Regions from separate parts of the Algivirga pacifica genome, predicted to be linked through region 2. Evidence: riboswitches for the same ligand, from Rfam matches in the RefSeq annotation. Region 2 holds a riboswitch; the other holds the start of a gene.
The links. A riboswitch is a leader RNA that binds a small molecule or an ion and turns the genes downstream of it on or off. The one in region 2 is predicted to bind S-adenosylmethionine.
Positions count from the first base shown of each region.

Region 1 (6,561 bases), on a different contig from region 2:
TGATATGCAAGAGATGTTTTTTCATTATATATGGCGATTACAATATTTTGAGCACCAACACCTCTTTACTGTAAAGGGAGAAAGTGTGAGTGTGATATACCCAGGGATATATAATACGAATGCCGGACCGGATTTTTTTAATGCAAAAATATTGATAGGGGAGATGGAATGGCATGGACATGTAGAAATTCATGTGCAAGCCTCTGATTGGTACAAGCATCAGCATCAGGAGGATGAAGCTTACGATAATGTGGTTCTTCATGTCGTTTGGGAAGCTGATCGCTCGGTATATCGTATGGAGGGCAGTGAAATTGCTACGGTAGAGTTAAAAGGAAAAATCCCTTTGTCATTGTTTCAGAAATATGAAAGGATGCAGCAAGATCAGGCCATTCCTTGCGAGTACCTTTGTCAGGAAGTTCCTGAGATTTTGTGGACCTCCATGAAAGAGCGAGTATTGATTGAGCGATTGGAAGAAAAGGCAAATCAAATACATCTTCTAAAAGAATATTGTCATGGGGATTGGGAGCAGGTAGCTCTATGGGTATTGGGAAAGAGCTTGGGAGCTCCTTTGAATCAGGAACCTTTTGTAGAACTCTCTAAAAGGGTGCCTTTTCAGGCAGTGAAAAAATTGAAAGAAAATGAAATGCAATTGGAGGCGTTGTATTTTGGTCAATCTGGGTTACTGTTGCCTTGTCAGGAGCAAGCCTATGCTCAAAAGCTCATCAGGGAGCATCAGTACTTGTTTCATAAGTATAAACTTTCTCCAGCCTTAAGCCCTGTAATATGGCAACAAGGGAGAATGCGTACTCCCTCTTTACCGACTGTTCGTATAGCACAGCTGATAGGGTTGATTACTCAGAAAGATCATTTATTTCAGGAATGTATGCTTAGTAGCAAGTTTCAGGATATTAAAGCATTGTTGGATGTGGAGGTACCTTCATATTGGCAGACACATTATCATTTTGGGAAAGTACGTAAAAAGGGTACGGGTAAAATTAGTGTAACCATGAAAGCTAGAATTGCGGCCAATGGAGTAGTACCTCTCTTGGTGGCCTATGGACAGTATCAGGGAAATGAACGATGTATGGAGCAGGGAATTCAGCTTTTAGAAAGTTTACCCCCAGAGGATAATAAGTATATCAGGTTATGGAAAGAGATGGGATTGAAGGTAGAGAATGCCTTTGATGTGCAGGCTTACTTGCAACTCTATAAAAAGTATTGTGCAGAAAAGCAGTGTCTGCGATGCGTGGTGGGTTGCGCTATATTAAAATAAGCAAGACATGCTCACGCATGTCTTGCTTATTTTTTATAGTGAGTATGCGACAATCACAGCTTGCGAGATAGGCTTCTCAGGATCGTTTGTAAATATCGTAATAGTTGTTCTTACCTCTCCTCTATAGGTAGTGGGTAATAGCTTTATATTGATGTTGACCGTTTGCATAGGGCGTACCGTAGTTTCTTCTATGGTCATGACTTCTGCTCCTGGACTGGTTTCTACATTTTGAATCGTCAAAGGAGCAGCACCTTGATTTAATACCCTAACATTTACAATGCGATAAGAGTCAAGGTTGATTTTTCCCAATTTAATATACTCGTCTACAATACGAACTTGTGGCTTATGGGGTTTGAGTAACTCATCTGGAGATGGAGCGTAAACAATAGACGCTGTAATTGGAAGAGATAATTTCTTTAGCGTACTGTCATTGGTATAAAAAACTACGGTATCCTGAGTAAATCCCATATGGTTTCTGGCAGCTGGATCGTAAAATAGTTGTACACTACCTTCACTTTTGGCTTTGATCATCGGCTTACCTTCGAAGGTAACACCTATATGATTTGGAGAAAGAGGTGCTTTATTAAAAAGTATATCTTTATCACTATCGTTGTACAAGTACAACTGCTTTTTGATTATTCCTTGACTATAGATAGTGCCTAGGCTGACAATTTTGTTCTGTAAACGAAGTGGTCCCTTTTTATAAGGGTACTTGGTTTCTATAGAAATGTGTTGTGGTGTAATATATCCTGCTATGGTTAGCTCTTTTGTTTGATTGAGTTCCTCAATGCGGACTTTAAATTTTTTATTGAATGCTCCTGCCTTATAAGGTGAAAATTCAACGGTAATTTCCCCGCTCTCTCCTTTTTTTAGTTTCTCTTTATTGAAAGAGGCTACAGTACAAGCACAGTCAGTAGATACTGAACGAATAGATACTGGAGCGTAGGTCATAGAGGTAAACCGGAAAGTATGGGTAATACTGCTATCTGACAATGGGATATCTCCTAGATAAACACTGTCTTGTTCAAAGGAAATGGCGGGGGTTTGTGACATTCCCAAAGAGAGAGAGGATAGAAAGAATAATAGGATCAATACACTATGACGCATGACGTATATTTTTTGATGGTAGAGCTTGATGTACAGGGATTAAGCTGGCTTTCATCTTGGTAAAACATTATCCCGTACTAAAAAATTTATACAAAGATAGGAAGGGTTGTTCAATAACTGTGCAAAAAAGCGTAATTTTGAAACGCAAGTCATCTTATCGCTGCTGAATTTATTCAGGAGAGGAAAGTCCGAGCACCGGAGAGCATCGTACTTCCTAACGGGAAGGCACCTGGGAACAGGTGACAGAAAGTGCCACAGAAAATATACCGCCCTTAGGGGTAAGGGTGAAATGGTGAGGTAAGAGCTCACCGCGCTGCTGGTGACAGTGGTGGCAGGGTAAACCTTACGAGGTGAAAAACCAAATAGGTCTCACTTTATGAGTATTCAGGCAAGGTTGCTCGCCTTGTCGTTTGCCACCGGCAAACGGGTGAGATGGGTAGGTTGATGGAGCCTATGAGCGATCATATGGCCTAGATAAATGATAAGACGCTCCTTTGGGAGTGACAGAACTCGGCTTATCGACTTGTTATTTAAAGAAACCTCTTGTCGTTCGCGATGAGAGGTTTTTTTGTTCATGATGTTTAGGTTGAGCTTCGCTCGTTCATAATGTTTAGTTGAATCTTTGGCCGCTCATGTGGCTTATTGACTCCCTGAGATAAATTAATACTTTTACAAAGTTGAGTTTATACAATAAATTGTCTCAACTCGATACCAAGTATTAAATTTCAACTAAACATTATGAACGAGCGAAGCTCAGTTAAACATGATGAACATAGTTACCACAGTATGTGAAAACTTAATTTTACCATTTTATAACAATCATCTGCTCTTCTCAATATAGAACCCCCCGCAATAGGCCTTATATTTGTGTAGGTCTCTTAGGAAGTCATTTATTTCTAAAGAGATAAGCAGAGATGTATCATTGAGGGCCAAGTCATTGGTCTACTAACAAATAATAATCTATGGGCAAGAGTAATAAATCGAAAATCATTATCATCGACGACGACAGGACCATACGTTCAACCCTAAAAGAGATCTTGGAGTTTGAAGATTATGAGGTGGGAGAAGCAAAAGATGGAGAGGAAGCATTAGAGAAACTAATAGTGTCGGATTATGATTTGGCATTATGTGATGTAAAAATGCCAAAGATGAATGGGATAGAGGTGTTGGAGAAAGCGAAGGAGATGCAGATCCTGCGTAAGACACAATTTATAATGATTTCTGCCCATGCCAATATTGATATGGCAGTAGATGCCACCAAGAAGGGAGCTTTTGATTTTATATCTAAACCACCGGAATTGAACCGCTTATTATTGGCTGTTCGAAATGGATTGGATAAATCAAAACTCGTAGAGGAGAATGAGGACCTGGTCAAAGAGGTAAAGGAGATTAAGGTTAAGATCAATAAGCAACATGACATTGTTGGAGAATCTAAGGCCGTGAACCATATGAAGGACACGATCAATAAGGTAGCTCCTACAGATGCTCGTGTAATGATATTAGGACCTAATGGTGCTGGTAAAGAACTGGTGGCACGCTGGATACATGGAAAAAGTAGTCGTTCGGAGCAAGCCTTTGTAGAGGTGAACTGTGCGGCCATTCCTTCAGAGTTGATAGAGAGTGAGCTTTTTGGTCACGAGAAAGGAGCTTTTACTTCTGCACATAAGCAGCGTATTGGGAAGTTTGAGCAAGCCAATGGAGGGACATTATTCTTGGATGAGATTGGAGATATGAGTCTTTCGGCCCAAGCGAAAGTATTGAGAGCTCTTCAGGAGCATAAGATTACCAGGGTAGGTAGTGACAAGGACATTAAAGTAGATGTAAGAGTCGTGGCAGCAACCAATAAGGACTTGAAGCAGATGATTGCGGAAAATAAGTTCCGTGAAGATTTGTACCACCGTTTGAGTGTTATGGTGATCAAGGTGCCGGCCCTAAATGACAGAAAAGAGGATATTCCTTTATTGGTGGATAAATTCTTGACTGACCTAGGTGGAGAATATGGAAAGCCAAAGAAGAAAATTACAGCAGAGGCTATTGAGCAGCTAAAACAACATGATTGGACGGGTAATATCCGTGAGCTACGAAATGTTGTGGAGCGCTTGATGATTATGAGTGGAGAAGAGATCACAGCTTCTGACGTGAAAACCTATTGTGTATTTTAATTGAAGGAGAAAGGAAAAATGGTAATCGGTAGAAAGTATAAGGTAAGAAATAATTAAATTTCTCCTTTCTCCTTTCTCCTTTCTCCTTTCTCCTTTCTCCTTTCTCCTTTCTCCTTTCTCCTTTCTCCTTTCTCCTTTCTCCTTCAACGTTTGCATACCTTTGAATGATCTTCGTTTTTTTATGAAGTAATGAAACAGAGCTCTTTTGTTTTTTGGTATTTCGTTGAGAAATGAATAATTTTGCCTTTGCTTATCAAGAAAGACCGAGGGAATGGGCCCTATGAAGTCTTAGCAACCTGTCAATCAAGGTGCTAACTCCCATCTCAAAGTACACTATAGCTTTGGGAAAAGATGAGTGAAGAATCCTTCCTTCATACATATCTCTCAAAATTTTCTGGATAGCAAATGTTTCTTCAAGGTAAACAAGGCCTTAGGAGAGAATTAATGGTGCATTTTTGTTTATATGCCCAAACAGTTCAGGTACTTATTGGTTTAGGTACTCTGGAGTCGATTATTGGTGCTTTGAGAGAAGTACTCCATTAAGGTTTTAATTATTATTCATTTGCCGGTGTAGGCAAGCAACTTCAAATTAGAGTATGTCATATTTATTTACATCAGAATCTGTTTCAGAAGGACACCCAGATAAAATTGCAGACCAAATATCCGATGCGATCTTGGATGCAATGCTTACTCAAGATCCTTATTCTCGTGTAGCTTGTGAAACACTGGTGACTACAGGTTTGGCCGTTGTTGCAGGAGAAATCACGACAAAAGCTTATGTAGAAATTCCAGATATCGTTCGAGATACGATTGCTAAGATCGGATACAACAAGGACGGTTATCAGTTTTCTGCAGATTCTTGTGGAGTACAGGTAGCGGTACATAGCCAATCCCCAGATATTGCTCAAGGAGTTAATGAAGGAGAGGGGGTTGATAAGGAGCAAGGTGCCGGAGATCAGGGAATGATGTTTGGTTATGCGACTAACGAAACAAAAGAATATATGCCAATGGCTTTGGCTTTCTCTCACCGTTTGGTGAAGCGCTTGGCAGAGATTAGAAAAGAGCAGCCTGAATTGATGTCGTACCTTCGTCCAGATGCCAAGGCACAGGTGACGATTGAATACTCTGATGCCGGAGAGCCATTGAAAGTGCACACGATCGTAGTATCGACACAGCACGATGGTTTTGCTGAAGAGCAAGAGATGTTGGATAAGATTCGTGAGGATGTGATTGAGCACGTTATTAAAGCGGAGATCCCTGCGCATCTATTAAAAGAGGATACCATTTATCACATCAACCCAACAGGTAAGTTTGTGATTGGAGGTCCTCATGGAGATGCTGGATTAACAGGTAGAAAAATCATCGTAGATACTTATGGTGGTAAAGGTGCTCATGGTGGAGGTGCTTTCTCTGGAAAAGATGCCTCTAAAGTGGACCGTTCAGCAGCATATGCGGCAAGACATATCGCTAAGAATATTGTAGCAGCAGGATTGGCTGATGAGGCTTTGGTGCAAGTGGCTTATGCAATTGGTGTATCAGCTCCTGTATCTTTGTTAGTAAACACGTATGGGACGGCTAAGGTCGACTTGACGGATTCCGAAATCGGAAGAAAGATTTCTGAGTTGTTTGATATGAGACCTAAGGCGATCGTAGAGCGATTGGGACTTAGAAACCCTATTTTCCTTCCTACGGCGGCTTACGGACATATGGGTAGAGAGCCTTACACTGGTACCGTAGAGCTTAACCATGTAGATATTGAAGAAAGAGACGGTAAGAAAGTGGAAGTAAGAGCGAAAGAAGCGGTAGAGGTAGAGTTCTTTACCTGGGAGAAACTGGATTACGTAGGGACAATCAAAGAAGCTTTTGGTTTGTAATTATGAGTCAGTGGTTAGTGTTTGACACTAATCACTGATTTATTTTTTGTGCAGATAGATTTTTTCTTGAAAATGTTGGATCATAACACCTCATTTAATCAATTATTATTGTAAATTTGCACGATTTATAGGCTATCGACTGCTT
Region 1 is NZ_BAABJX010000018.1:8,334-14,894, forward strand. It holds gene ABD985_RS04990 (DUF2851 family protein) at 5-1,273, shown strand; gene ABD985_RS04995 (DUF1573 domain-containing protein) at 1,307-2,380, opposite strand; RNA gene rnpB (RNase P RNA component class A) at 2,522-2,914, shown strand; gene ABD985_RS05005 (sigma-54-dependent transcriptional regulator) at 3,343-4,542, shown strand; SAM riboswitch class I at 4,790-4,900, shown strand; gene metK (methionine adenosyltransferase) at 5,139-6,416, shown strand.
Region 1: another riboswitch for S-adenosylmethionine. It lies ahead of metK (methionine adenosyltransferase); the one in region 2 lies ahead of ABD985_RS12500 (homoserine O-acetyltransferase family protein).

Region 2 (6,561 bases):
CTATAGTTAAACTACGTCAACGAAGCATCACGAACGAGTACAGTTCAGTGAAAGAATATCAACAAGCGCTAACGTCTTCTTTACTATTATCAAAACCCAAAAATGAGAACTTATCTTTCTACATACAGATGGATGCTTCTGTGTGTCTTTATAAGTACACTATTTAGTCATTTGACTCTGGCTCAGGATAAAAAATTAATAGATGTCACTTTTGGACTTAGTCCTGGATTCTCAGAAGAACCCAATTATCAGCGTATTGCTCAGGTGATAGGCAATGTATCTAATACATTAGGGATAGGGCTACGCTATATGAGAACAGGGTATGTAGATGATTACTCCGCTGTTAACTTTAGAGATGTTTTTCAGTCAGTAGATGAGCGATATTTCTTTTCGATTACCACCTCTCCAGAAAATAACGTTAGGTACTTTCTACATAGTTTTAGTGTAGTGACAAGGGCAAATATCCTCCCGTTTCGTAAGATAAATCCCTATGTATGTGCCTCTTTATCTTGGATCTATACAGAAGTACGTATTGATGGATTTAATCCAGGGTCGGATTTTAACTCCAGAGATTTCTTGTCAAGTCTAAGAAATGCTGAGATGGGATATGTAATGGATAGTGTCATTACCCCTCGGCAATTGTCTGACTCAAGTTTTGCTATCCCTATTCCTTATAAAGAAAATCGTACAGGAGTAACGGCAGGGGTAAGTACCGGAGTTGATTGGAATATAAACCGCATCCTTTCCGTGGGTTTTCAAATCCATGTATTGGATTTATTTGCCCCATTTGCCCTATCCAACTTGAGAAGTATCACTTTTGCGAGTAACCCTGAACGATTGAGTCCTGTATTGGACTTTGTGGTGTTTCCTAATCCAGAAGAAAATGAAGTTTTCAGGAGTGGGGCATCCAATTTCTCAGTAGCCTATGCAGGACAGGAAATGAAAACAGACTATGATGAACTGAAGGTACTCTATGAGTTGACCTTAACGTTTAAGTTGTTTTACAGGAAAGAGTGATTGTTAATGAAATGAAACGAGAAAGGAAGTAATTATGTTATCCCACAGTATACTCTACTTTGTTTGTTTCAGTGTGAAATTCAGTAATCTATGAGTGGTAAGGAGACTCCATTTTTCTATTTACAAAGATGTTGTTGGTACTGTTTGTTTCTTCTGCTTTTAATGGCTTGTGAAAAACAGTCAAAACAAGAGAAGCAGCACCATACCGAGGTGCTTCCTGCTTCGGAAGGAGAGATGCCTATTACGGCATCCAGTCAGGCAGCATTAGAGATATTTGAAAATGGGCGCTCCCTTTTTGAGTTAGTTCAATTGGTAGAAGCAAGGTATTTTTTCAAAGAAGCGATTGAGACAGATTCGAGCTTTGCCTTGGCGTACCTGTATACTGCTTGGTGTTCACCGTCCAAAGAAGAGGCATTGTTTTATGTGAATAAAGCGATGAACTTAAGGGAAAAGGTGACGGAAAGTGAAGGTATGATGATAGAGGCCTCTTATTGGGGATATCATGGAGAGTATAAGAAATCGATTGAATGTTGGGAAAAACTATCAGAACGAATACCTAAAGATAAGCGTATCCTGAATAGCTTGGCATACGCTTACTTTCAAACCAAAGACTACAAGAGAAGTATAGAGACTCTTCATAAATCGATTGCCATAGATTCTGTGTATACCTTAAATTATAATGCCTTAGGGTATTCTTATCAATATCAGGGACATATCGCAAGTGCAGAAAAAGCATTTCGAAAATATGCAGCACTATTGCCTAATACGGCAAAGCCATTTGATACGTTAGGAGATTTTTATCGAAAAACCGGGCAGTTGGATAAGGCAATCAAAGCGTATGAGCAAGCCATAGTACTCAACGATAAATTTGACCATGCACAGCACAAGATTGCACAATGTATGCTTTTTCAAGGACGGTATACAGAAGCAAGGGTGGTATTAAATAGTGCCTTGTCCATGACCAGGGAACCCTACAATATAGTATGGCACCTGAAAGCTATAGGTGATTCTTATCTTTACGAAAACAAATATGATAAAGCGTTGAAAGGGTTGTCGGATGCAAAGGCCAAAGCGGAAGAGTTAGGTTTGAAGGGTACCTCGGCGGATATACTACTAGACATGGCATTGATATGTATATTCAGGGGGGAGATGCTTCAGGCAAAGGAATATATTGAGGTAGTTGATGAGCATATAGAGGGGCATCAAGTGGATGCAGCGATGGAACTTGACCTGAAAATGAAACAATTTCAATGTCGAATTCTTGCGACAGCCATACAGAAAGAATACGAGGAGACAGATCGTTTGCTAAAGCAATATACTTATGAGGTAAGTCTATATTCCAATGATGAATGGAGCAATCGTTTAAAGCAACTAGAGGCTTATGTACGGATGCGTAAAACGATGTATCAGGAGGCAAAGACATCATTGGGTACTGCAGATCAACAGGATGTTTTGACAATTTACTTATATGCTAGAATTGCGGAGGAAGAAGGTGATATTCCTTTAGCAAACAGGTATTATCAACAAGTGATTGATTGGAATGATGCAGACACTACTTGGTATGCTTTAATTCGCTCCTATGCAGTCATTAAGTTAGGAGAATCTTAAAGTTGTTGAATTGAATCAAATTGAGATATAAAATCATATTATAAAACCCAATACAGAGTCATTATGGAATCACTTACCTATGAATATTTTCAGCATTACTTTGAGGAGGAACAGGTCAATCGCCCTCCCTTTCTGAAGTGCAATGGTTTTGCTGTGGCGATCAGCAGGGATTATGGCTGTGATGCAATGGGCGTAGCTTTGTCTTTGATGGAGTTATTGAATGCTGATAAGACATTATCGGATAATCATAAGCAATGGGAGATTGTGGATAGTGAAGTGATTCGGCAAGTTGGCAAAGAACTTAAGCTCAATACAGATAAGGTGACTGAAATCAGTACTGCTAACCCAGGAGTGATTGATCAAATATTAAAAGCTTTTGATGCTTATGATAAAGATGAGGCACTTTTTAAGGCCTTGAGAGGAGTAATTGATGCTTATATGCAGAGAGGGAATGTAATTTTTGTTGGTAGAGGGGCAGGGTTTTATGGACAGAAAATTCCCAATGTATTAAACGTGAGGCTGGTAGGTGATTTGGAGTATCGTATACATGCACTTGCTCAAAAGCAAAATATTACCTTGGACGAATCCCGAAAAACGATAAGAGAACAAGGAGCGAAAAGAGAGCGTTTCATTCAAATGCTTTCGGGAGAAACGGATGTCCATTATGATTTAGTTATGGATAGGGAGGTCTTCACAACGGTTGGGACGGCCCACTTTCTCAAGGAAGCCTTAAAGGCGAAGAAAGAAGAGTACGGCAAAATCAAGGGAGAATGATTTGTTCATGTTGTTTAATTGAGCTTCGCTCGTTCATGATGTTTAGTTGAGTTTATTGTTAAGTCTGCTTACGCTACAAGACCTTTTCATAAAAATAATTTTCTATTGAAATGGAGTAATGTAGACCCTTGCCTCACGGCAAGGGTCTACAAAAGAATAGTGTTTCGAGTAGCTATAAGGCTTTTTATTTTCTATGAAAAAGACCTAAATTCAACAACTAAACATTATGAACGAGCGAAGCTCAATTAAACAGTATGAACAAACGCTGCTGAGATTATTTCTCAAACAAAGAAGACGAAAGATATCGATCACCTCGGTCACATACAATAAAGACAATCACTCCTTCCTCAATTTCCCTAGCCAACTGTAAAGCAGCTATAGCGGCTCCTCCACTACTCATGCCCGAGAAAATACTTTCTTCTTTAGCGAGTTGTTTGGCCATAGTGGTGGCATCCTCCTGAGAAACATCAATAATGCGATCCACACGAGTCGGGTCAAAGATAGTTGGAAGATATTCTTTAGGCCATCTTCGTATACCTGGAATGCGTGAGCCTTCCGTAGGTTGTGTGCCGACAATTTGAATATTTTCATTTTGCTCCTTAAGATACTTGGATACCCCCATAATAGTACCTGTAGTACCCATAGCCGAAACAAAGTGGGTTACTTTCCCTTGGGTGTCTTTCCAGATCTCTGGTCCTGTGCTATGGTAGTGAGCCATAAAGTTGTCTTCGTTGCCAAACTGATTGAGCATAAGATACTCTCCTGTGGCTGCTTTTTCTCTTGCCAAGTCAATGGCTCCCTCCATAGACGCACTGGAAGGCGTGAGAATCACTTTTGCTCCATAGGCCTGCATGGTCTTAATACGTTCGGCAGTTGCGTGCTCAGGCATAATCAATTCGATCTCGATATCCAGGGCACTGGCAATCATGGCTAAAGCAATTCCTGTATTACCACTAGTGGCTTCGACGAGTTTCATACCCGGCTTAAGCTCTCCTCTTTCCATCGCCTTCTTGATCATATTGGCTGCGGGACGATCTTTGACACTTCCTCCAATATTTTGACCTTCTAACTTACCGAATAGCTTAACATTTGGGTTGGGATTCAGGTGTTTGATTTCCACCAAAGGAGTATTGCCGACTAAATCCAGAATAGATGACATATATATGTTGGTTTGTTGTTAATGTGTTTTCAATTCTAACTCAAAGGGTCGATGAATGTTTTTTCTTTATTGGTTGAGCACCCCTCAAAAGAGACTGCTCAGAAGTTGCTAAATTATAAAATTGAGAGGGGTATTGATGGCAAAATCGCAAGTATTTTATCGATTAGATGATTTGTAGAAAAAATACCCAGTAAAAGAATGAATAATGGAAATATAAATTAGAACAGGATTCTAAGTTTCTGATTTACGGCCCTTAAATTTGCATAGCAAGGAGTCAATAACTTTTTGTTAGTGCATATAATTGGTTTATACAGAAGAGGTAAGAGAGCAGGCTTGATGACCCTCTGGCAACCCCCAACTTGGAAAGGTGCTAATTCCTGGCCTAGTCATTTTAGGAAATATAAACTGGAAAATACTTATGAATACTATACCCGTAACGGTGAACCCCCGTCTGTTTTTTTATGTAAAGATTGGTTCAAATCCCATTGATAGGTTTATGCTGTTGAGTAGGTCGATGTTTGATAAAAACACGTGATAGACTCAGGTGCAACAAACCAAATAATTTTAACGGTATTCAGAATTTAAAAAATGGTGATGATGACTAAAAAGGTAAATATTGGAGGAATGAAGGTACATACCTATAAACATACAGAAGATTTTATTCTAGAGTCAGGAGAAGTTCTTCCTGGTTTTGAACTGGAATATAATACAATGGGGGAGTTGAAAGAAGGTGTGAAAATCGTTTGGGTGTGTCATGCACTGACCGGCAATGCTGATGTGAAGGAGTGGTGGAATGGCTTATTTGGAAAAGGAAAATTATATAATGAGAAAGAACATTTTGTGATTTGCGCCAATGTTCTGGGTTCTTGTTATGGAAGTACGGGACCACTGTCCACTAATCCCAAAACAGGAAAACCTTATTTTCATGATTTTCCTCAGGTTACGATTAAAGACATTGCCCGTAGCTTAAACCTATTGAGAGAGTCGTTAGAGATTGGGCATATTGACACGTTAATAGGTGCGTCTTTAGGAGGACAGCAAGCCTTGGAATGGTCTATTCAGTGTCCTGATTTGTTTGAAAACCTTATCGTGGTAGCGAGTAATGCTCAGCATTCTCCATGGGGTATTGCATTTAATGAGTCGCAACGTTTGGCTTTGCAAGCGGACCCTACCTGGTATGAGAATAGAGAAGATGCAGGCCAAAATGGCTTAAGAGCTGCTAGAGCTATTGCAATGCTTTCTTACAGGCATTATGAGACTTACAGTCAGACACAAACGGATAAGCAGGAAGAGCAACTGGATAATTATAAAGCGTCTAGCTACCAGCGTTATCAAGGAGATAAATTAGTAGAACGCTTTAATGCCTATTCTTATTGGGTGTTGTCAAAAGCGATGGATGCACACCATGTCGGAAGAGGCAGGGGAGGACTGCAGAAGGCGTTGAAAAGTATCAAAGCAAAGACGTTGATCATTGGTATTTCTAGTGATGTTTTATTCCCGGTGAATGAGCAAAGACTGATTGCGGAACATATTCCGTCAGCGACCTACCATGAGCTGGAGTCCCTTTATGGACATGATGGTTTTTTGGTACACTTTGAAGAGTTGAAGGAGTGTATTGATCATTTTTATTATGCCGCAGAACGGGTGCAACTACAGGTGGGATAGCTTTTTGAAAAATAAAAAAAATGTTCGCCATATTTTTTATTTAAAAAAAATGACAAGTGATATATCATTTGTAATTGATAGCTCGTTATGTTAATGCTGTTTTTCTTTTGAATAGAAAGGAAAAGGAATAGTCGAAAAACATTTACGGCATTCTTTTTGATAAATAATAAGCGCATTTGGAATATTGCCTTGAGTAAGATACTTCTGAATTACAATTCCAAATATGCTCTTAAGCAATAAGTTCTCTAAATGGATTTATTGAAAAGAAGCTGCTATTTCTAAAACTATTGACCATTTATGAGAAACAAAGGAGTGATACTAAGACGATTTGTTTCTTA
Region 2 is NZ_BAABJX010000036.1:114,009-120,569, reverse strand. It holds gene ABD985_RS12520 (hypothetical protein) at 103-1,017, shown strand; gene ABD985_RS12515 (tetratricopeptide repeat protein) at 1,108-2,625, shown strand; gene ABD985_RS12510 (cytidylate kinase-like family protein) at 2,689-3,399, shown strand; gene cysM (cysteine synthase CysM) at 3,674-4,558, opposite strand; SAM riboswitch class I at 4,862-4,965, shown strand; gene ABD985_RS12500 (homoserine O-acetyltransferase family protein) at 5,156-6,223, shown strand.